3 regions of the Sessilibacter sp. MAH3 genome follow, and region 1 is predicted to be linked to each of the others. Evidence: predicted binding sites of a transcription regulator. Region 1 holds the regulator's gene; each other region holds the start of a gene.
The links. Region 1 encodes sigma-54, which starts transcription at its own class of promoters, with help from an activator protein. Its sites were predicted from a motif close to TGGCACANNNNTTGCNNT; they were not measured.

Region 1 (8,285 bases):
TGGTATTAACAACCACACCAGTAACACAAGCCCTTGTTGTTATGACTGAAAAAGGTCTCGGCATTACCACCGTTGCAGATACCGAAGGTGCTCTTTGCGGAGTATTTACCGACGGCGATTTACGCAGACATGTTGATCTCGGCACCAATTTATCAACGGCGGTGATGAGCCAAGTCATGACGCCTAAACCGCAAACGGTTTCGCCAAATATGTTGGCTGCCGAAGCGTTATACCTTATGGAAACCCGAAAAATTACCGCGGTAATTGTCTCTGACGAACATCAAAAACTGGTTGGAATTCTGCACTTGCACGACATATTACGCGCGGGCGTGATTTGAATAACCAAAGTTGAACTGCCTAATCGCGCCACCGTTAACTCAATAGCTAAAGTAATTATGACCTCTACCTGCCTGAAAGAATTGTCGACAAAATTAAAAGAAAATATCCAACAAATAAAACTATTGCTTCTAGACGTAGACGGCGTTTTAACCGATGGCAAACTGTATTTCGGTAACGATGGTAACGAATACAAAGCATTTAACACGCTAGATGGTCACGGTATAAAAATCTTGCAAAAATCGGGTGTTAAGGTTGGCATTATAACGGGACGTAAAAGTGCTTTGGTTGAAAAACGAGCCAGAGATCTCGGCATCGAAATTTTAGTTCAAGGCAGAGAAGACAAGTACACCGCACTAAAAGAAATACTGGCTGAACATAATTTTGCACTCAACCAAATTGCATTTATTGGCGATGATTACCCAGACTTAACCGTTATGACTAAGGTAGGTTTTGCGGTAACCGTGGCAAATGCTTTACCCGTCATGGTTGAACATGCGCACTGGCAAACAACTCGTAATGGTGGCGAAGGCGCGGTTAGAGAAACTTGCGATCTTATTATGCAGGTGCAAGGCACTTTTGATGCTGCATTAAGTCCTTATCTCCAGTAAGGTAGAGTTTGTAAACCAACAGTTTCCAGTCATTAGCAACATGCAATAACGCCCACTCGCTTAAAGTTATCCACAGTAGCCGTGTTAAAAAAAATCTTAACAACTTCCATCATTGCAGGCCTGTTTGTGCTTGTCATACTACTGTGGGAAAACCCTGAAATTACTCAGACTAAACCCGCCACTGAAACGCAATCGCAGGCGCCAGTGGCAATTATACAAAACTCCAAAACTCGTCAATTCGACGCAACTGGTCGGCTACAATATCTATTAGTTGTCGATAAGGCCGAGCAATACCTAAGATATAACGCACAAAACCGCCCGCTCGAAGCCAAACGAGGCTACACCGACTTAAGCAATCCTTTCCTGACGCTGTTTTCCGAACAACCCAATCAAACTCCCTGGAAAATCACCGCCGATCATGGGCGAGCAGAAAATAATGGCTCATTGATTACACTTTGGGGAAATGTGGTGGTCAGAAAAGACTTAGAGACCGGTGGAGAATATCGACTCACAACCGATAAATTGGACGTAAAACCTGTCGAACAAATCGCTGAATCAGAAAGTCCTGTGTCCATTACCAGCCCTGAAGGCATTGCTGACTCTGTTGGTATGCGTCTGAACATGATTACCAACATAACCGAACTACTTTCTCAAGTTACAGGCATTTATGAAACTCAACCTGCACCGTAAAAACGAAAGCGCCCAGCCACAACCATTCGCCTCGGCAGTAAAAATGGTCGTGGTTGTTATTGGATTATTGTTATCAATCAATACCGCCGTGGCATTGCCAAGCGACAGCGATCAACCCATAAATATTGACGCCGACAGAGCCGAGCGAAATGACAAAACCGGAGTAACCATTTTCTCTGGCAACGCCAAACTCAAACAAGGCACCTTGGTAATCGTCGCAGATACCATCACCATTCATCATAAGCCCGAAGGCGTAGAAAGTATTACAGCGACAGGAAATCCAGCAACGCTTGAACAAAAACCCAAAATCGACAAACCCACGGTTAAAGCCGAAGCTAAACGCATTCACTACTCTGTCATCAATGAGAAAATCAAACTGTCCGTAAATGCGCAAATTGATCAGGGCGACGGCTCGAAAATCAACAGCGATACCATCGATTACGACCTTAAAGACTCCTATGCCGTAGCGTCGGGTGAGAATCGAGTGAAGTTGATTATTCAACCTCAAAATAAAGACACCACAAACACCAACCAATAAACCTTGTTAAATCTTTCAATTAATCACTACCAGCACTAAGAGTTATGAGTCGACTGAGCGCTAAAAATTTGGCCAAAAGCTACGGATCGAGACAAATCGTATCCGACGTTTCATTTTCTGTGTCAACGGGAGAAGTTGTTGGCTTACTCGGCCCAAATGGTGCGGGAAAGACCACGTGTTTTTACATGATTGCAGGAATTGTTAAAGCCGATCACGGCAGCGTTTGGATCGACAACGAAGACATTACCAATCTTCCCATGCATGGCCGCGCCAGACGCGGACTTGGCTATCTCCCACAAGAAGCATCGGTATTTAGAAAGCTATCGGTCAAAGACAATATTTTAGCAATCTTAGAGACTCGATCCGATTTATCTGCAACAGATCGCAAAGACCGAGCGCAACAACTTTTAGAAGAATTTCACATCACCCACGTACAAGACAGCCAAGGCATCGCCCTATCCGGTGGTGAACGTCGTCGCGTCGAAATTGCTCGCGCGCTAGCGACAGAACCACGCTTTATCCTTCTTGACGAACCCTTTGCCGGCGTGGACCCAAAATCCGTCGGTGATATCAAGCAAATTATTGAACACCTTCAATCACGAGGAATTGGCGTACTCATTACCGACCACAACGTTCGCGAGACCTTAGATATCTGCGAGAAAGCCTATATTGTGGGCGGCGGGTTTATCATTGCCGAAGGCGACGCTGAGACGGTTTTATCCAATCAAAAAGTCAGAGACACTTATTTGGGTGAAGGCTTTAAGCTCTAAATTGAGCGGCCACCTCAACCGACCCTCAATAAAACAACAAAAGCCTCAACACCTATCAAAGGACCCAAAAAAAGACTCTTTTTTAGCCTACAAGACCACCCAAAAGACATTTTAGGCGACATTAAAAAACCGCTTTACCTTGCTGTTGAAATAGGCGAACATTGGTCTTACTGTTAAGTGATCAACAAGTAATCCCCTCCGCTAAAGCACTCGCTGTTCTTTTATTTTTTCCCTCAAAACATTTATTTAAAGAGAATTCAAGGTTGGGCATATTTTTTGCTTAATAGCTGTTGCAAAAACGCCCCTTTCAAGTCTACACTGACACTAAGCTTGATCAGAATCAGCTCCGATTCTGACACCGTTTTTGGAAGTAGTGTCAAGTTATGAAACAATCATTACAGCTAAAAATGGGTCAACAATTAACGATGACCCCTCAGTTGCAGCAAGCCATTCGCCTGCTACAACTCTCAACGCTCGATCTTCAACAAGAGATTCAAGAAGCTCTTGAGTCTAATCCCATGCTCGAAGTTAGCGAATCCGATGACTCTCACCTTGATAGCGGTGAGTCCGGCGACAACAGCGAACAACCCAACGAAATTTCCGACAACTTCAGCGAAGAAAAAGTTACCGCAACCGCATCCGAATCCGATTCTGGCGACGCCCAAGAAGGCGAATGGCAGGAAAACATTCCCGAGGATTTACCCGTTGATACCCAGTGGGACGACATTTACCAAGGCAGCAGCAACTCTTCCTCGTCATCAGCCGTAGAACGAGACGACAGCTTTTTCGACAGCCAAATCGACAACACCGAGACCCTTCAAGAATACTTACTGTGGCAATTGAATCTGACTCCAATGTCAGAAACCGATCGAACCATTGCTTTAGCAATCATAGACTCGGTAGAGCCCAGCGGTTTGCTCTCAAGCAGTATCGAGGAGATTTTTCACGGCCTACGCGGTGACTGGCGTGAGAATGACGAAGATGCCGAACAAGAAAGCGGTGAGCTTGAAGCTTCTGAACCTCTAAACGAAGACGCAGATACAGACGCAGATACAGACGAAGACCTAAGCCTAGACGAAGTGATTGCGGTTCAACACCGACTTCAACTGTTTGATCCTATCGGCTCTTGCAGCGTCGATTTGTCTGAATGTTTGATGGTACAACTCAATCAATACGCCAAAGAAACACCCGGACTGGAAACCGCCAAGGCGGTAGTTGCAGAGCATCTAGCGTTACTTGGCAGTCGTGACTACAAACAGTTAATGCGTAAATGTCGCGTTAAAGAGCCCGAACTCAAAGTTGCGATCGATTTAATTCAGGAATTAACACCTCATCCCGGCGCTACTATCGGCAGCAGCGATACCAGCTATATCGTTCCCGATGTTTTTGTGAGCAAGCAAGAAGGTCGCTGGATCGTAGAGCTGAACCCAGAAATAGCCCCTAAAATTCGCATCAACAACAATTACGCCAGTCTTGTAAAGCGTGCCGATAGCAGCGAAGACAACACCTTCTTGCGAGATAATTTACAAGAAGCACGCTGGTTCTTGAAAAGTTTACAAAGCCGCAACGAGACTCTACTGAAGGTTGCAAGCTGCATTGTTGAAAAACAACAGGGCTTTTTAGATTTCGGCCCAGAATCCATGAAACCTCTAGTACTTCACGACATTGCCGAAGACGTAGGCATGCATGAGTCGACAATTTCACGGGTAACAACGCAAAAATACATGCACACGCCTCAAGGCATCTTTGAGTTAAAATACTTTTTCTCAAGCCACGTCAGCACAGACAATGGCGGCGAATGCTCTTCAACCGCAATACGTGCCATTATCAAAAAGCTGGTTGCCGCAGAAGACGCTCGCAAACCCTTAAGCGACAGCAAAATTACCGCGTTACTGGCAGATCAAGGCATTCAAGTCGCCCGAAGAACCATTGCGAAATATCGCGAATCCTTGGGTATTCCAGCCTCGAACGAACGTAAAAGACTGGTCTGACCAACCATGACTCGGTGATCTCGACCCTAATTCATACCCGATTACACGGGCTTAAAACCTGTGTAATCAATGACTTAACTCTGACATGAGGAATAACAATGACTCTTAGCATCAGTGGGCACCACGTCGAAGTCACCGACTCTATTCGAAATTATGTTGAAACTAAATTTGAAAAACTCGGCAAGCACAACCCGCAAATCACTACAATCAATGTTGTATTAAGGGTTGAAAAACAAAGACAAAAAGCAGAAGCTTCCGTACACATAAGTGGCAAAGATATATTTGCCGAGAGTGAATCTGACGATCTGTATATTGCCATCGATGAAATGGCCGTAAAATTAGATCGGCAATTGCTCAAACATAAAGAGAAAGCAACCAGCCACCGTTGATTATGGACCTCTCCAGCATTCTTACTCCCAGCCGCGTTAAATGTGGCTTGGAGGGATCAAGTAAAAAGCGAACATTAGAAAATGTCGCGCAATTCATTACTAAAGGATTCCCAGTTCTTGACGCTGATGAGCTCTTTCGCCGCCTGATGGCCCGCGAAAGGCTCGGCTCGACCGGAATCGGGCAAGGAATTGCGATTCCGCATTGCCGACTGGAAAACTGTACCGGCGTCATGGGAGCGTTATTTAAACTTAATACGCCATTGGACTTTGACGCCATCGATGACGCGCCCGTAGATCTGATCTTTACGCTGCTAGTCCCCGAGGAAGCGGATGACTCCCACCTTAAAACTCTGGCGAAAATCGCTGAGGTTTTGTCCCAAACCGAGCTGGTAAAAAAATTGCGCAACTGCAAAAGTGATGAAGAGTTGTACCAAGTTATTACCCAGCAGTAATCTTTCGTTTCGCGGAGCATAAAATGGAGTTGGTCATTGTTAGCGGCAGATCAGGCTCAGGCATCAGCAGTGCTTTACGTGCGCTGGAAGACGCCGGAATGATTTGTATCGACAACTTTCCAATTACCCTGCTCAAGTATTTGGTCACATCACAAACGGATCAGTCCAAACAATTCGCCGTAAGCATTGATGCGCGCAGTAACCTACAAGAGTTAGAAGCTTTCGATAGTTTGTTTCCACAGCTAGAGAGTTTATGCCGCAAGACACAAATCATTTTTTTGGATGCCCGAGACGATGTTCTCATTCAGCGTTTTAGTGAGACTCGCCGCAAACATCCGCTAACATCCGATAATGTTGATCTGAAAGACGCTATTTTGGCGGAGTCTGAGCTTTTAAGACCCATTCAAACCCGTGCAAGCCGAGTTATAGACACCAGTAATTTAAGTGTGCATGACCTTCGAAATCTGGTTCATAAATGGGTGACAGGTTCAGGAGCACCGCACATGGCGGTGCAGTTTCAGTCCTTCGGATTCAAACGCGGGTTGCCAGCTGATGCCGATCTAGTCTTCGATGTGCGCTGCTTACCCAATCCATTTTGGATTCCCAAGTTGCGCGGCTGTACGGGTAATGATCCAGAAGTTGTACAGTTTTTAAAGAGTCAATCAATGGTTCACGCTATGATCGATTCGACACAAAACTTTTTAAAACAATGGTTACCTGAATACGAAAAAAGCAATCGCAGCTACATAACCATTGCTATCGGTTGCACCGGTGGGCAACATCGCTCTGTATATGTCTGTAATGCGCTCGCCGACCAATTAAAAGAAGATTTCGAAAATATACTCGTCCGCCATCGCGATCTGGCGGTGCCGAATCGCTCAAAAACGTCATAGCCGTGTACGGTTATAGTAGTAAACCGTCATAGCGGTAAACTACAGAGAGCATTCTTTTTTTAAAATTTCGATAATTTTCTAAAATAGCGACAATAATAACGATAAACGTTCTATTATTAGCCATCGAAATACAATAATAACAACAAAAGAACTCAACAATAATTTCATAAATCGCGATTAAGTTAACTCATTAAAAGTCACTCAATCACTTTTTATTACTATTCCAAGCGCCTACACAATGATCGAAAAGAATATCCTGGTCTCCAACACCAAAGGCTTGCATGCTCGTGCCGCTACTAAGCTCGCCAAATTGGCAATGCAATTTAGCGCGACACTTTCTATTGAAGCCAATGGAAAAAAAGCAGATTGCAAAAGCGTTATGTCGATTCTGTTATTGGCGGCATCTGCGGGCACTTTAGTAACCATCTGTGCAGATGGCAGCGATGAACAAGCTGCGCTTACTGCGATTGAAGCTTTATTTGCCGATAAATTTGAAGAAGACAATTGAACCTTTTTCACTGCCGTGTATTTTCAGACTTATATTTCCGCTAATATTTCGCACAAATAATTAATAAAACCTTCGTTTTATTTGAAAGCTAATTAATAACAAGATTAATCATTCGAAATCGCCTGCCCCAAAAAGTCTTTAAAAAAGAAATCTTTATCACACCGACTTGTCATGAACATTGCCTAGTCTCTAAACTAACAATATTGATTCACCCGCCTACAAAATCGTGTTTCAACCGAATTGTTAACTTTTTTGGTTGATAAAGCACCGCACGAATAAGCCATCATTAACTGAAGTGGGAATTTATGGCCTCTAGTAAATCGAAAACGCAGCTACTGACTCTAGAATCCCATTCAAAATTAACCGAGATATTATCGGCGCTCGATAGCGGCGCGTTTAATTCAACACGTCGGATGTTGAATGGCCTTCAACCGGCCGCAATTGCGCACTTATTAGCATCTTCACCACCCAATCGCCGGATGTTAATTTGGGAGTGGGTAGATAAAGAGCTTGAAGGTGAGGTAATTCAAGAACTGCCTGACAATGTTCGCGGCCAGCTTTTGAACGAGATGGATACGGCCGATCTTGCAGCAATGGCCGAAGAACTGGAAGCCGATAACGTTGCGGATATTCTTCAACAGCTCCCAGACCAAGTGATTCAAGAAGTTTTGGCGACCATGTCGAGCCAAAACCGGTCTCTTGTAGAGTCGATACTGTCCTACGATGAAGACACCGCCGGTGGTTTAATGAACACCGACACCATCACCGTGCGGCCGGATATCACTCTCGACGTAGTTCTTAGATACTTAAGACGACACGAAGAATTACCCAACTCGACCTATTATCTTATTGTCGTCAACCGATCGGACATTTTCTTGGGTTTGTTACCCATTACCAAATTATTGACCTGCGATCCGAGTTTAACCGTGCGCGAGATCATGGATACAGACGTGACGGCAATTCATTGCGAAATGAAAGACACCGAAGTAGCCAGTCTGTTTGAACGCGAAGACTGGGTAATGGCACCGGTTATCGACGATGAAGGAAAACTGATTGGACGTATCACCATTGACGACGTTGTTGACGTAATTCGAGAAGGCGCCGATC
Region 2 (8,285 bases), on a different contig from region 1:
TAAAAACTCTGCGGCCTCATTCGCGTAAATAATCTTGCCCTGTTCGTTCAATACCAATACCGCAGCAGGGACCTTTTCAAGAATTAAATCGAAAGGAATATGAGACCGTGTTAATGTGTTGTTAAGATCATTTTTAACGTTTACTTTTTCAAACGATTTTATAGAATCAAAGGCAACGACGCTATTTTTAGCGATTAACGCATTGAAGATTGCAGCTTTTTTATCGGATACGGCGGCATTTTTTTCTGCACCCAAGATCGCATTAAAAACCATAGCATACACCCTTTAATTTCCGTCAAAAAATCATGTAAATAAGGTTAAACGTTTTATACACATAGAATAATGCAACCTTAATACCAAAATTTTATCCATAGTTTTCAAGGTGTTACGAAAGTCTCCGTGTCAAATAATCGACCCATTTTAATGAACGTGCAGGAATATTTGTCGGTCGTACTGAAAAATCATAGCAATAAAATTCAAAAAATTTATTCATACTATTCATATAATGCACAAATTCTCGAATTTAACGTTTTTCAAAAACCGCATTTACTAGGAAACTCTGATTAACCTAATGTTGCTCGCAACACTAGGAAGTGTCACCAACGTCAAGAACGGCAAATGATTGAAGTTGTGAAAAAACTGAGAAATCGCATTATCAATGTCTGCCTTCCGATTAAATCATGAATGATTTAATCAGAGGTTCCATTAGTTAACATCAATATAAAAATGGCAAAGAGATTGTTCTAGGAATCGTTAGGTTAATGGCGGTTTGCGATGAATTATTGAGAGAGGACTCGAAGTAACAGACTTTACAGAGTACACGAATTCAGTAACACCTGATTTTGGTGCCACCCTAGATGTTTACATAAACATGAGTTTATACACGTTCACTTATATAAAAAAAGCCTTTTAAAAAGGCTAATAGAGGAAGCTTTTAGAAAATGACTCTTTAAAGGAGGAGCGACAAATAGCCGTCGAAATTTAAACTCGATGCAAACCGTACTTACGCATTTTCTCTACCAAAGTAGTTCGTCGTATTGCCAAGCGTGATGCGGCTCTAGCAACAACACCTCCGCAATCGTCTAATGCTTGTTGAATTAAATTACGCTCTAAATTGGTTAAATATTCTTTAAGGTCAATTCCATCATCGGGCAACAAGGTGGTATCACCCATTTTCACCATGGTGGTCTTAGCGTCGATGTCGTCGGTATCGGGCTCGAACTCTTCATCAATATCAACATGACGATATTTTTCAGGCAGGTCTTGAGCGCCAATAACACCGTAGGGATGCACAATTGCCATACGTTCAACTAAATTCGCCAACTCTCTTACATTACCTGGCCAAAGATGACGAGATAGCGAGAATATTGCTGCCGAATTAAATCGAATGGAACCGCGCTTTTCGCTCTCTAACCGAGCCACCAATTCATTAATCAATATTGGTATATCTTCGCAGCGTTCGCTCAAAGAAGGCATTTCAATGGGGAAAACGTTTAATCGATAAAACAAATCTTCACGAAAAGTACCGTCTTCTATCATTTGTTCAAGATTGCGATGCGTAGCCGCAATAACTCTGACATTGGTCGGTTGAGGACGGTTAGATCCTACGCGTTCGAATACTTTTTCCTGCAACACTCTGAGTAATTTAACTTGCATATTCAACGGCATATCGCCGATTTCATCTAAGAATAATGTGCCGCCCTCAGCCAACTCGAATCTTCCCGCGCGCGAATTAATGGCGCCGGTAAATGCGCCCTTCTCGTGCCCAAACAATTCACTTTCTAATAATTCCGCTGGAATAGCGCCACAATTAACTGGCACGAAAGGACCATTTCTACGTGCAGAACCGTAGTGAAGATTACGTGCTACAACTTCTTTACCCGTACCGGATTCTCCGGTTATTAACACGCTAACTTCTTTATCGGCAACCTGAGTCATGGCTTCGCGAACATGAACAATTTTACGACTGGTACCGACCAAACTTCTGAATAAATGCACAGGACGCTTTTGATTAATGCTACCGTGGGTTTTCGCTTCGCGGTATCGCTGTGCGCGGTGCAAAGTGTCCATTAAGGTGGCGTAAGACGGTGGCATTGAAAGTTGACCAATAACCGATTCACGTTGCAATAATTCAAGATCGATAGATTCATTTCTCGACATTAGGATAAACGGTAAAGATTTATCCCAATTTAGAACCTCGTCAATTAATCCATCTACAGAACAATTTACATCGCCAATAATGACGGCAACAAAATCTTGAGACTCAAATTGTGTATCGTGAATTACCTGTTTCCAGCTATCAGAGTTATAGACAACCGCAGGCTCACCCATAAAATCGAGAACAATTTTTAGATCGTGCTGCCTTTGCTGATTATCGTCTATCACTAAAACTTTTAATTCTGCCCACATATTAACAACCTAGCTATACACCTTGATATTTCAATCCGATATCAATATCAAACGATTATTGGTAAATGAGATCAATTATTACCTGCAAATTATTAATACAACTTCAGTATAATATTAGCAATTAATAATGGATTTTCGTTTTACGTTAATTGCATTCTCATCGTTGATAAAAAGATATAAACCGCGCAAATATAATAAGTCGTCAAAATCTTGGTTATTTGCCCAGCCAATACTCCGTCTATACTTAAAAAAAATTAGACTAGGTTAAAATCAAAGTCAATTTATTGTCTGGTGAAGGTGAAAGAAAACTGACAAATAAGAACGCTCTTATGCAGATCGTTAGAAAATTTCACAGTAAAAATTTAAAAAAGCTAAGTTTTATAGAACTAAAGCGCCTTTTTAAATTATGCGAATGCTTATCAAACAGATAGAAACGCCTATATTCAACAATTTTTGTAAGTTATTTTTACCTCAATACCGAAATCATCTGAAGCCATATAAGAGAATTTGAAGATGAATTTTACGGGATTTTACAATTAAGCGGATATGATTTCTCAAGACCCTACAGTGCCGTTAGTCGGTTTAAAAAACTATTGAATTCGGTAAGAAATGAATCAAATACACCCTTTCGCAATTGTTAGTAAAAAACTCACAACGTTAACGTATCTGCTAACGGCTACTTGTTTGATGGCAACTATCTCCTGTACTCATACCATGGTTTCATCCGTTGAAGTTGATCCTAGAAATTCATCAGATGATGAAATTAAGGTGATTGATAATTCAGAAATGATGCTGAAACAAGAAGATTCGGCAATGGATTCCATGAAACCTATTTCCGACGGTTCCAATGAAAAAGTTGTGGGATTATCGAATCAAGATCACTTAATGAGTGATTCACTAGAACATGAGTCCCAAATGCAGGAAAATACAAAAACCGACAATGTAATGGCTCCGCAAAATTCGTGTAAAAACGCCATTAATGAGCGTGTAAATAAGAAAGTTTCTGTTTTAGGTTTTAGTATTCAATCGCCTGCCAATGCCGTTGATTTATCGCCACTACACACATTGTTACCGAAAGAGTTAACCGGTAAATTATCCGAGTTAAATAGCTTGGTTGCTATTGATAGCACTACAACTCAACTACCCGGAAAATCTCATAGACAGGGTTTTGCAATCGCATTAAAAGATTTGCAGCTGAAAGATAACAGTCAATATTCTGTTATTGGTAATATTGTAAGTACCGCTTACAACACAGATGAGTCTATTTTCGACAAATTGAAAAACAAACAAATTCCCTGGAAACAAATTCGCGGTCAAAAACCACGAATTTTTTCCATCAGCTTAACCGTTATTGATAACTTTACCGGACTTGAAGTTGCGCACAAACAATTCTCTGGCAGTGCCTACGACAGCACTAGCCTTAAAAATAAACCTCAAGCCTTCTCAGCGGCTTTTTACGATACGGACTATGGTCAGGTTGTTTCTGAGATTGTTACACAAGCTGCGCACTGGATTAATGACTCATTGCTGTGCTTACCCACGAAAGCACGCATCACTCAAATCAGTAATAATGGGGTAACGCTCAATATTGGTCGCGATGTTAATGTTGAAACAGGTATGATTTTTAAAGTAGATAGCCGAGGAGAACAAAGCTTACCGGACTTTATACAGCAAACTGACCCACACAACGGTGCGGAGATTGTGATAACGCAAGTATATGAGAATCAGTCTTTTGCGAGATACATCGAAAACTTGGCAAACTTTCAGGTCTACATTAACGACCAAGCACAACTGATTCGTTAATTGCTTAACCCTTACTTTTCACGAAATCCTAATCAATCCGGAATTTCAAACAATACAAAAAATATTTCATCAACTTCAAGAACCATAAGTTAATGACGATAAATTAATGACAATAAAATGAAAACAGAAATTGCGCAGGCAACTTCTGCTGCGTGACTCGTTCACGAACTAACTGATCGAAGGTTCTTTTAGTTGTTTTGAGATTAATGATTTTGAAATTAATAGTTTTGAGCCAGGTAGGCTTGATGTACTTTTTTCTCTAAACCTAGAGAGTGAATTTTATCTTGAACATCAACCTTTTGTTGTTCAAGAAAATAAATAACACGTCGGTACATTCTAACAATTCTTTCAATTTTAAGCGCAACACTTTGAAATTCAATTGCTCTTAATTCAACACACACTTGAACCAATTCATTTATTTGACGATCAAGATTATCGAATGCACTACTGTCTTCTTGCTCTAAGGCCATATCCAAACCCATCGCCAATTTGGATAAGCTGTTTTCTATTTCGATCAATGTCATTGTTTTATTCATAATGATTATTTGTGCTCTTCAATTGCTTTAAGATCTAATCCATTCCAACCATCACGAATAACGCGCATTAAATCTGTGGCTTCATCGCATTTTTTTAAATCGTTATTAAGATTTGCCGAAATTAAAAGATGCGTCATGTATTCATATAAGTCATCTAAATTTGTCGCTACTTTACCGCCTTTTTCAAAATCAAGAGCCGCGCGTAAACCCGCTAATATATCAATCGCCTTAGATATTCGATTGCCCTTCATTTCTATCTTGTTGTTTAAAATTGCTACACGGGCCTGAGCTACGCGCTCTAAAAAGCCTAATAACAACAGATCAATAAGTTTATGAGGTGACGCATCAGTAACGGATGTATGCAAACTTACCTGATTGTACTGACTTAACGCATGATTTTGATTCATAATATTTCCTCGCCTGCTCCTGTTAGCTATCGACAAAAGCAAAAGGGACTTGAGCCTAATATATTTTATTCGCAATATTTTACATATTGAATCCTATGATTAACTCCGTCACGATTTAATCAAAGGGTCTGTTAGTTATCTCTGCGATTATTTATAGGAGTATTTTGTAATGAGCTGGTTAAAAAGCTTAAGGTATTATTGAGCTGGCCCACTAGGGCATCTGTCGCTCGATATTGAGCGAATAATCGCTCTTGCGTTAATTCAATTCGTCTTTCTAATGCTTCTCGCTGGTCATCAATACCGTTAAGCGTATTTTGTAAACTGTCTCTTCGTGACTGTAGTATACCGCTAGAACCTGTGTACCCATCCAAAGACTCCGATAGACGATTCGATAATCCGTTATCACCCGAAAACAAATTAGCAATCGCATCAAAATCTGTCGAAAACGCATTGTTTAAACGGGTGTTATCAATGGTTAACCGTCCTTCTTGATCGGTTGATACACCAATATTTACTAAAAACTGTAAACCTTGGGGATTGTCAGAAACACCGGTAGAAAATTGGCTTCGTATATTAGAAAGCAAACCTCTTACCGTTGAGTCGCCGGTTAAGGCTCCGGTTACGTTACCGGTATTACCATCATTTACGACAACAACGGTGAGTTGTTCTACGACGTCTAAAAAGCTGTTATAGACATTTACAAAATTTTCGATCGCACCGCGTGCACTGGCGGTGTCATTGCCAACCGTTAAATTGATCGTATCTCCGCTGGCAAAATCATCGGCATCTTGAGCGTCTAATAAATTGAAGGTCACGCCTTCAATGGCATTTTCAAAGGTATTGTTTGAACCCGTAATTCTCAGTCCATCAATGTAGGCAATAGCATTTTGTGCGGAATCTAATTCTCGGCCATCTTGCACCACTCCGCCATCACCGGTGGTTTCGATATCGGTAGGGTCATAAACAAGCTGAGACAAGCCTACAGACGCATCTCTGTTATCGCCGTCATTATCGTTTACTGTCAAAGAAATGGTGTTATCTAAACCGGTCTCATTACTGGTTAATACTAATCGCGCCCCGGTTTCGTCGTTAATAATGGAGGCTGTTACACCAAGATTATTTTCCGATTCATTAATAGCGGTACGGATTTGTTGCAGTGTGTTGTTGTTTTCATCAATGTCGATACTGAACGATTCTGAGCCCAAATAAATGTTTAAGGTACCGGTGCCAACCTCGGTACCGGCGGTTGCAACGGCTTGAGTTGCAATTTTTTGAGCCGTGGCTATTTGCTCAATTTGGATTTGATAACTTCCGGCCTGGGCACTTTCATCGGCGGTAGCACTGATTAAGCTACGATCACCAATACTCACCGATCGCCCTCGAAATAAAGACTCATCGGATAGATCATCGACAGCATCTAAGAAAGCGGTTAATGCCGAGTTTAATTGACCCACCGCCGACAATTCTTCGGTAACATTTGACTCTAGGCGATTTAATCGTCCTTCTGTTGGTGCACGCTCTGCATCGACAATCGCGCCAACAATGGCATCGATATCAAGCCCTGATCCAATACCGTTAAATGTGATGGTCATTAAAAATCCGCCGTATACACGTTAGATGAAAACTGTTTAAAAATCACAACTCTGCAAGTGTTAAAAATTCTGGATGCTTAACTACTGGAGCTATTTATCCTTCGATGATTATGCACAGTTATTGTTATTGATTAGCAAGAATATCGGCTAATTATTGCCGCACTTAAGTTTTTGGTTAGACCACTATTTTCTAGAAATCAAGACAAACGCAAATAGTAAGCCTAAGCGTTGTGAAAGTGCCAATGCGTAAAAATACTAAATAAAAAAACCGGTAAACAGAAGATGAGTTACATCGAATTTAAGTAACAAAAAAACAGGGCCATACATGCGATAGAGAAATACATCAGATAAATATAGTCTAGTAAAAACTAATATAATAAGCGCAACAACACTCTGTGAAGTTAAATCTTAAAAATTTAAACCTTCACAGAGGGAAGTAAACTTCTTGTCTCAGATATGCGTTCTGCTATTTGCAAAGCTTCATCCGAAGGAATTTTACGAATTAATTCACCAGTTTCAGAGTCGGTAACCTCTACTACAACACGGCCAGTTTCATTTTGTAAACTAAACGATAGATTTCTGCGAATCGATTGCGAGAACTCGTTTAAATTTGAAACCGCTTCGCGAATATTCTCAGAAACACTAGGCTCGGTATTTTCTTGTTCAACCCGCACAGCGCGAATCTGTTCTTGCGGAACGCGATCAGAGATTGCCACTTCTGCTCTGGTATTATTGCGTGAAGCTGAAGGGCTGGCGGCTGTGGGGCGAATATTTTGTACGCTATTAATATCCATTTTTCACCCTCTATATTATCGGCGGAGTAAACCCCGCCGATAAATCACGTTTTAACCTAGAAGACTCAATACAGCCTGTGGAAGCTGGTTAGCCTGCGCTAGCACCGAAGTACCGGCCTGTTGCAAAATTTGCTGACGTGTTAATTCAGCAGTTTCAGCCGCAAAATCGGTGTCTCTAATTCGGCTTCGTGCTGCAGAAACGTTCTCAGAAATATTTTGCAAGTTGGCAATGGTATTTTCGAATCGGTTTTGCACCGCACCTAACTGCGCTCGCTGGGAGTCAATATTGGCAATGGCACCATCGACTACAGCAATAGCATCCTGTGCACCACTGGCGCTGGTAATATCGATGCCTTCAACGCTTTGTAAAACACCAATTGACGAGCTGGTAATTTCGGCAATGTTAGTGCCCCCAACAGTAAACGGCTCACTGGAATCGAAGGTAATAGTACCTACTGCTTCGAACGCGTTTGCAGTGGCATCGACAGTTTGGTTAGCTGTGCCGATAGTACCGTCTGCGTTTACCGCGGTTAATACAATGCTCGAACTGTTGTTAGCACCGGCTCCGTTAACTTCGGTGAAGTTTTGAATTTCAATATTATCGCCATCTTGAGCCGACAAAATTAAATTCCCGTTTTCATCGAGTGCCGCAGATATACCGTTACTACCGGAGTCTGCGTTAATCGCATCACGGAGGTTTTCTAAATCTTGCGCTACATCACCGCTGGCCGTTAAGGTGACCGC
Region 3 (8,285 bases), on a different contig from region 1:
TTGATTTGCTCATCCAACACCGGCGCCGGTGATATTCCTCCTAACTTACTGCCGTTTTATCTGCACTTGCGTAACGATTTTCCAAGAATTGGTGGCCGTCCTTACGGTTTGGTGAACTTGGGCGATAGCTCCTACCCAACCTTTGGTGAGGCCGGCCAACATCTAGAAGAAGCCATGCAAGATCTTGGCGCCGCACGAATCGGCGATATTTTGGTGTTAGACGCAACCTCTGGTGAAGATCCAAACGCGTTAGCCAGCGATTGGGTGGAACAATGGGCAACAAATATTTAAGTGGTAACCGTGTCTGATTCTATGTCTTCAAAACCTATTGCGCTGTTTTACGGAAGCTCAACTTGTTATACCGAAATGGCGGCGGAGAAAATCGCCAAATATCTAGGCGAAGAGAACGTTGATGTTTTTAACGTCAGTGACGAACCCATCGCCAATGCGTTGTTTTACCCAAACATCATCATGGGAATTCCAACCTGGGACTACGGTGAGCTGCAAGAAGATTGGGAAGAAATCTGGGATGAGATCGACAGCGTCGATTTCTCGGGTAAAACCATAGCGCTGTTTGGCTTGGGCGATCAGGTCGGTTACCCAGAATGGTTTTTAGATGCCCTAGGTTACTTGCACGCCAAGCTGAGCTCTTTGGGTGCGAACCTGGTTGGTTACTGGCCAGTAGAAGGTTACGAATTTGAAGAATCTAAAGCGCTCACACCCGACGGCAAGCATTTTGTCGGTTTAGCCCTAGACGAAGAAAACGAATTCGAGCAAACCGACGCTCGTATCGCCCAATGGTGCGATGCTCTAAAACCTATCTTCAGAATTACCTAGCAGTTGTATTTGTTCTGTAATTGGTATTCGCTCTGTGCTTAGCATTCACGCTGAGCACTTATCCACTCGGATTATTACCTTAAAACCACTCCGTTCAAACCGCAGCTTTCTGGTAATCACGCTCTACACATCTTTCGATTTTCGACCATTAGCTCTAATCTAACAATATATGGCTATTTGATCTTCTTGAAGGCCACTTCACATTTAGCAACAGAAAAGTCGATGCAAAATATCCAAGTTGTATACTCTCGCTCGTCACCCAAGCAAAGCCAAAGCTACTGTTAGAGAATAATGTGTTGCCTACTGAGGTAGCACGACTAAACAACAATAACGACGAACCAAGATTTTCTGTGAAAGAAGCCGAAACAACCCTAAAAAACGCCCAACTTGCTTGGGACGAGCAAGGCCAACCGCTGTCGACCGTTTTCGACGATGTTTATTTTTCAAAAGACAATGGCATGCTCGAAACCCAATACGTCTTTCTTGAGCAGAATCATCTACTCGAACGTTGGCGCAGCTTAAATGCAGGCGATAAGTTCGTAATCGCCGAAACCGGATTTGGTACCGGGTTGAATTTTTTATGTGCCTGGCAAGCATGGCTCGATCACTCACCAGAAAACACCCAACTGCATTTCATTAGTGTTGAACGGTTTCCTCTGCAAGTCTCAGATTTGGAAAAATCCCTTGAGCTTTGGCCCGCCCTTCACTCACTAAGCCAGCAGCTGCTTGCTCAATATCCGCAAGTATTAGTGGAAGGTGTGCACCGCCTAAATTTTAACGGCATTACCTTAACCTTAATTATTGGCGAGGCCAGTGCAGGCTTTGCCGAGATGCGCGCCAGTAATCACCCTTGGTTTTGCGGGCCGCTAAACAACTGTCATGTAGATGCTTGGTTTCTCGATGGCTTTGCGCCCGCGAAAAACCCAGAAATGTGGACGGAAACTTTGTTTGCGCACATCGCTGCGCTGTCAAAAACTGCAACCAAATCCAACCGAGCCACTACCTTTGCAACCTTTACCGCCGCCGGTATCGTGAAACGCGGCTTAAAATCCGCGGGCTTTAATACTGAAAAGGTTCGGGGTTTTGGTAAAAAACGCGAAATGTTACGGGGATACTTTACTGGCGAAACCGCCTCCCCCATGGAATCATCCACCGCTCTCAACGCCTCAGATTCTTCCGAGGCCCGTGACGCTGAAGAAACACGTAACGCTGAAAATGGCAGAGCTGAACCGCACATTACTCAGAAAGAGCAACGCTCACACCGCACACGCTTTCGCTACCCCATCGAGTCGCCTTGGTTTGTTCCAGCACACCATCACGATAAATACCGCAAACACCAACATCATCTTAAAACTGTGGCCATTATTGGTGGCGGCTTATCGGGGTGCTTTGCGGCGAATTATCTGAGTAAATTAGGTTTTGCTATAACTCTGTTTGAAGCCACCGACGATATCTGCCAAAAAGCCTCGGGTAATCCGCAGGGTGTGGTGTTTGCGAAACTATCACCAGAAACTGGGCACTTGGGTGATTTTAATCTATTAGCATTAATGGCCGCGGAGCGCTTCTATCAACCACTGTGGAAAGAAACCGACATCGGCAATCGCTGTGGTGTCTTGCAACTCAGTTTCGATGAAAAACTGCAAACTTTACACGACCAGACTTGGTCACGCTTCGGTACGGCCCAACAACTGTTCAGTCACGTAACTCAAACCCAAGCATCGCAACTGGCCGGCCTCGATTTAGAACACGGCGGACTGTGGTTTCCAAACTGCGGCTGGATTAATCCGCGCCAGCTGAGCCGCCGCCTGCTGGAGCAATCGGAACCGGCAATTCGGCTAAATACCACTGTTGATAAACTGAAATACAAAGATGGTCTCTGGCAGCTGCGCGATGGCAATAAAACGCATTTGGGTGAATTCAGCCACGTGATTATTGCCAATGCTGTAGACGCAAAACACTTCAAACAAACGCAAGATCTACCGCTGAAATCGGTGCGCGGACAAGTGACCTTCGTGCCGTCAAACTCAGTGAGTAATAACTTACAAACCGTAATCTGCTCAGAAGGCTATATCGCTCCGGCGGATGCCAGCGGCCATCATTGCTTGGGCGCAACCTTTGATCCCAAAAGTACCAACCTCGATGTCTTAGCCTCGGATCATCAAGAAAACATTGAGCACATTCGCAGCATCTGCAAGCCACTCACGGAAACCATAGAAGCGGGCTTACACCACAGCTACATTGGCCGAGTGGCATTGCGTTGCAGCACCCCTGATTACCTACCGATCGTTGGCCCGGTACCCGTTGCCAAGCAGTTCGACCGAGATTACGCACGCTTTAGCAAGAATGCTCGTGAAGTCGTGTCAACAGCAGGCAGCTACTACCCAGGCTTATTCACAAGCCTTGCGTATGGTTCACGGGCGCTGGCGTATCTGCCGCTAGCCACCGACCTTCTGTGTGCGCACATAAACGCAACGCCCAATCCCGTTGGACTGGAGCTGACCAAAGCATTGCATCCAGCGCGATTTTTGGTGCGTGACATCGCCAGAAACAAGCGTCAAGCAACCGGAAAACACACCTCACCGACCTAATTGTTGGATTAGTGGGCACACCTTGCAATCAGTGGCTACACTTAAACTAACCTGAGTTTCAGTCATATTATTGGTGAAGCGAAACGACAACAGCCTTGTTAGCAACGCCAATAAACCGAGTATTTTAATGTACACAGATTGGCAGGCACCTAGTTTGTTTCTGTGTTCATACTCAATCAAAGACAGGTTAATTCAGAGGCTTCTGACAGTAAGGCTCTCGCCCTATAACAATAATAGCGCCCGGTCTTACCACTGCTTAAAGAGGATCTTTCATGCTTTTGCAGCATTCCAGCAGTCATACGCATCTCACAGCGCTCGACAGCATTCACAACTACTACGAAAAGCTGGTCATTGATGAAATTCGACATCAAAGCGAAAGAGCCCGATTAGAATCGGACTTTCTTGCCGACGTTGCCTGCGTAAGTCTCAACCATCTACCGCCAAGATATATTCGCTACGATGTTGATATGACCTTTTTTCTGTCACCGCAAGAACAGAAAGAAATTCAAGACAAGGTGAAAACAGCGGTTCACGAGGCCATAACCTACGTCAGCTTGCGTGCTCGTCCACCCGAAGAAGAACCCGTAAAACCTCAAGCAACCAGCGCATCACAAGCACAACCGGTACTTGTTAATACTGCAAATAGCTTAAACCCAGACGTACCGCCTTCACTGGCTGAGATTACAGATCAAACCAATAAGTCTTCCGACACAGCCAGCAGCGCTAATGCGAATTCCGAAAACACGCCATAGAACCATCAATTTCGTCACTCTGAACTTGTTATTCGCTTTCTTGGCCCGTTAAAATTCTCGCTTCATTTTACCGGGCCTGTTGCATGTTCTCTCCACTCAGATTCTCACAATCCTTCAGTCACCGAACTCCATTGCAATCGCTAAAAACTGTCGTATTTGGTTTAATGCTCTGTTTCTGGGTGGGCACAGGCGTCTCGGCGAAGCCCGAAAACGATGTACTTAAAAACAATGTACCTAAAATCGACTACTCGGTAATACAGGAGAGAAACCACAACCCAAAGCTGTTTACACAAGGCTTTTTGATCGTGAAAGACTGGATTTACGAATCCAGCGGTCGTTACGGACAATCTCTTTTAGCACGCTATAAAGAAGAAAATGGCGAAGGTTTTTACAGCCAAAAACTGCCCGACGATATTTTTGCCGAAGGATTAACCTTCTGGAACAACAGCTTTTATCTTATTACTTGGCGCAACCAAACCGCCTACCGCTACGACGAATACTGGTCGCAAAAACAAACCTTTCACTACCAAGGTGAAGGCTGGGGACTCACACACACCGACACACAACTCATAATGAGCAACGGCTCTGACCAACTGCAATTTATTAATCCCGACGACTTTAGCGTAGAGAAAACCCTAACCGTAACGGGTTACAACCGCACTTGGGATTTATTAAACGAGCTTGAATATCACAACGGAATTGTTTGGGCGAACCGCTGGTTAAGCGACGAACTAATCGCTATTGATGCAACTACCGGAAATGTTCTAGGCGTTATAGATTTAACGGAACTAGCAAAACCCTACCGGAAAGGTATTTTTACCTCAGACAAGGTCGCCAATGGCATTGCCTGGAGCGAACAACATCAAGCCTTTTGGATAACCGGAAAATACTGGCCAAAAAGATATTTAATTAAAATTCCAGAGCAATATATTGCCGCACAAATTGCCGAAGAGAGTTCTAATGAATAAAAAGCTCTGACTAACCCATTATTGAATTAATCAGAGCTAAATAAAAAACACAAACTCTAGTTCAATTTTAAATTCGACAAAAAAATCTTTATTTATCGTAACCACAACCTTGCTCTAATCTTTTATATCGATCTGGATAAACCGTTTTTAAGGTTTGTAGCAAAAGCTTGTGGGATTGTGCTGCTGATTTTACTTCTTCAGAATCTGCATTTAATGGCAACGGTTTTTTTACCGCGGTATAAATGTAGCCATAAAAATTATCGTGATGATTTCGCTTCGCGCGCTACGTTGTGAATATTATCCTCACCATCATCAATCATTACGATGGTTTGATAATCAAGATCAGATGTTTCAAGTAACTCATACAACGCCAAGCCTTTATCAAATCCTGTGGTCATTAATATTCCGTCTTTATAACTCGCAGGCGCGATTCGCGTATTACCGGGTTTAATCAATGAAAAATAAGAATTATCGGTTTCGGTAGAAAGAGGCTCCGGCAATTGATAATGATTGTAATGCAACTCTCGCGTGGTTGCCGGTCGATAATCGGGACTTCTTGACGTTAATATCAGCTTATCACCGGCAATGGAATTGAAAACATCCAGTGGACTGGCAGCTGCATCGGCTGGAACTGTTTGAGTGGTTAACTCGTATAAAATAGGAATTATCTCCCATTTACATTGCACATAATTAGCATCGTTTTTATCGACGGTTTTTAGCCAGTTATACCAATAGTCGCTACCATAAAAGACCGGCGCGGTTAACAAAGTATCATCAATATCGAATACAAAAAGCGTAGACTCATTTCTAGGCACATCTAAAATCGCATTAAACGTATCTGTATGAGTTATGTTAGAGGTCACATCATTAAAATCTGACGTAGAAACGCACCCCAATAAACTGGTCGCAAAAAGCGCGATAAAAATTGATTTCATAATACTACCTTAATGGTTCATTCTCTTTTAATTTGAGTTAATCGTGTATCTATCTGAATATTTATATAGAAAACTCTGACAAATCTAGGGCATCCTGTGACACAAGAATACTCTTATACGCCATGCATTTTTTAGAAATTAAATGTGCATAAATCAATTCAATTTCCTTGCAATCACCCAATCCGTTCCTCATTAGACGGTCAAATCAGAAAATCTTGGAAATTTGGCAAAACTTTATTGCAATGGTTACAAGTTTTCCTACCTAAGATCATTGATTAAGCCATAAATTCTCTTCTTAAACTCAGCGCAGGCCTTATAAATAAAGGCTTTGGCGATATTGGCACAGCTATCGCTTATTAACTCTTGAAAGCGAAGCATACTAAGCGAATAACGCTAAAAATTTTAGGAGTAAGCCATGAAGAATTTAAATAATACCCTTAAAACTCGTAAAAAATTAACCAGTAAAGCTGTCTCCGTTGCGCTGGCCGGTGGACTAGCACTGTGTGCCACGGGATTTGCTAACGCACATGATACCGTCGAGCATATTAAAGAAAACGCTCAAGAAACCAGCCAAGAAGCGAAAATCATTTTCTCCAACGGTTGGAAAGAAGGCAAAATGGAAGCTGCTTTTTTATTCAATGAACATTTAAACAACTTTACCATTGATTCTGAAGTTGACAAAAACACCGCTATTTTAAGGGGCGAAGTAAATTCAGATATTCAAAAAGATCTAGCTCGTGAAGTTGCACTGTCTATTGAAGGCATTGATCGTGTGGATAACCGGTTAGAAATCGTACCTGAATCAAAAGACAAATACGAGCCTAAAGAGCAAAGCGAATTTATTTCTGCAATCGAAGACGCAACTATTTCGGCACGGTTGAAAATGAAAATGATCGTTAACGATAACCTCTCTGGTTTCGCCATTGACGTAGACACCGAAGACAATGTTGTCACGCTCAAAGGTGAAGTGCGCTCTGAGGCACAAAAAGCGCTCGCAGAAGTGATCGCAAAAAACGACGAATCCGTAGAGTCGGTACGCAATGAATTGCGTGTTGTACACAGTTAATACAAATTTTTCTAACCTTATTAAGGCCGGTTAATTCCGGCTTTAATGCGTTGTATGTTTTTCTCGCAATAAATACACAGTGCAGAGCACATGTTAAACCAGTGCATTCGTTAAACCAGACTAATTATTAAACAAGAGCACTTATTAAACAATTGAAGGAATCTATTGCCAACACGAGTAGCATGTCATAGGCAAGTTCCGATGGAAAAGGTAATATTGATTAAATTTGTGGGGCTTTTGTAACGAATAAAATTGATTTCACCACCTAATAACAGAAATTCTGATTGAACCAGAGTTTCCGGTAACACAAAGACGTGTCGCCAATTTCGAAACGGTAAGTGATTGAAATTGTGCAGAAATTGCAATTCCCTTTACCAATTTCTGCCTTCTGATTAAATTATGGAGAAGCTAATCAGAGGTTCTTAGAGTAACTAACGCCACCTACAACGAACATTTATTATATAAAACTGGCATATACATTTTAAGTTGCACTGTTATTAGCATCGGAGCTCAGACGATAATGACAAACGTACTATTAGTAGACGACGATTCAGGTTTTACCGAGGCTACAAGTGAATTAATTGCACTTTTAGGGCACAAAGTTACTGTTGCAGATTCGGTAAGCTCGGCAAAACAACAAATTGCTGAACAATCCTTCGATGTTGTTCTACTCGATATCATGCTCCCAGACGGTAATGGATTTGAGGTATTAAACGACTTAAAAAGTAAATCCAATCCGGCAAAAATTGTTTTTATAACCGGTCATGCCGCGGTTAAATCAGTCGTAAATTCCATCGCCGGCCCAGGTGTTAGTTATCTTTTAAAACCTATCGACCTTCCAGCATTAAAACCTTTATTAGAGTCCACTAATTTGGCTCAGGCGAGCGATGACCGTGCTCACTTCGGCGTTTTAATTGGTGAATCTGCTCCGATGAAATCGGTGTACACCATGATTGAGCGCGTCGCAACAACCCGCGCTAACGTAATGGTTATGGGTGAAAGCGGTACCGGCAAAGAGCTCATCGCCAAAGCCATCCACTCGGCCAGTGGCGCCAAAGGCGATTTGGTGGCAACCAACTGTGGCGCCTTATCACCGGAGCTTTTAAGCAGCGAATTATTTGGTCACGAAAAAGGCGCAT

Region 2: a site for sigma-54 is predicted at 6,953-6,970, ahead of fliD (flagellar filament capping protein FliD). Genes of this name have one in related genera too.
Region 3: a site for sigma-54 is predicted at 6,419-6,436, ahead of ACYQ2C_RS07220 (BON domain-containing protein). Genes of this name have one in related genera too.

Annotation. Positions count from the first base shown of each region.
Region 1 is NZ_BAAGIE010000008.1:70,461-78,745, forward strand. Features, by position in the region: gene ACYQ2C_RS06815 (KpsF/GutQ family sugar-phosphate isomerase) at 1-338, shown strand, start outside; gene kdsC (3-deoxy-manno-octulosonate-8-phosphatase KdsC) at 396-947, shown strand; gene lptC (LPS export ABC transporter periplasmic protein LptC) at 1,029-1,637, shown strand; gene lptA (lipopolysaccharide transport periplasmic protein LptA) at 1,615-2,175, shown strand; gene lptB (LPS export ABC transporter ATP-binding protein) at 2,220-2,945, shown strand; gene ACYQ2C_RS06840 (RNA polymerase factor sigma-54) at 3,329-4,936, shown strand; gene hpf (ribosome hibernation-promoting factor, HPF/YfiA family) at 5,035-5,325, shown strand; gene ptsN (PTS IIA-like nitrogen regulatory protein PtsN) at 5,328-5,777, shown strand; gene rapZ (RNase adapter RapZ) at 5,801-6,670, shown strand; gene ACYQ2C_RS06860 (HPr family phosphocarrier protein) at 6,909-7,178, shown strand; gene mgtE (magnesium transporter) at 7,484-8,285, shown strand, end outside.
Region 2 is NZ_BAAGIE010000007.1:89,935-98,219, reverse strand. Features, by position in the region: gene ACYQ2C_RS06260 (sensor histidine kinase) at 1-273, opposite strand, end outside; gene ACYQ2C_RS06255 (sigma-54-dependent transcriptional regulator) at 982-2,409, opposite strand; gene ACYQ2C_RS06250 (hypothetical protein) at 3,019-4,212, shown strand; gene ACYQ2C_RS06245 (hypothetical protein) at 4,431-4,748, opposite strand; gene fliS (flagellar export chaperone FliS) at 4,754-5,155, opposite strand; gene fliD (flagellar filament capping protein FliD) at 5,287-6,747, opposite strand; gene ACYQ2C_RS06230 (flagellar protein FlaG) at 7,164-7,541, opposite strand; gene ACYQ2C_RS06225 (flagellin) at 7,593-8,285, opposite strand, start outside.
Region 3 is NZ_BAAGIE010000009.1:14,508-22,792, reverse strand. Features, by position in the region: gene ACYQ2C_RS07250 (flavodoxin domain-containing protein) at 1-291, shown strand, start outside; gene fldB (flavodoxin FldB) at 313-837, shown strand; gene mnmC (FAD-dependent 5-carboxymethylaminomethyl-2-thiouridine(34) oxidoreductase MnmC) at 1,131-3,425, shown strand; gene ACYQ2C_RS07235 (late competence development ComFB family protein) at 3,698-4,177, shown strand; gene ACYQ2C_RS07230 (glutaminyl-peptide cyclotransferase) at 4,261-5,145, shown strand; gene ACYQ2C_RS07225 (DUF2608 domain-containing protein) at 5,403-6,080, opposite strand; gene ACYQ2C_RS07220 (BON domain-containing protein) at 6,496-7,146, shown strand; gene ACYQ2C_RS07215 (sigma-54-dependent transcriptional regulator) at 7,667-8,285, shown strand, end outside.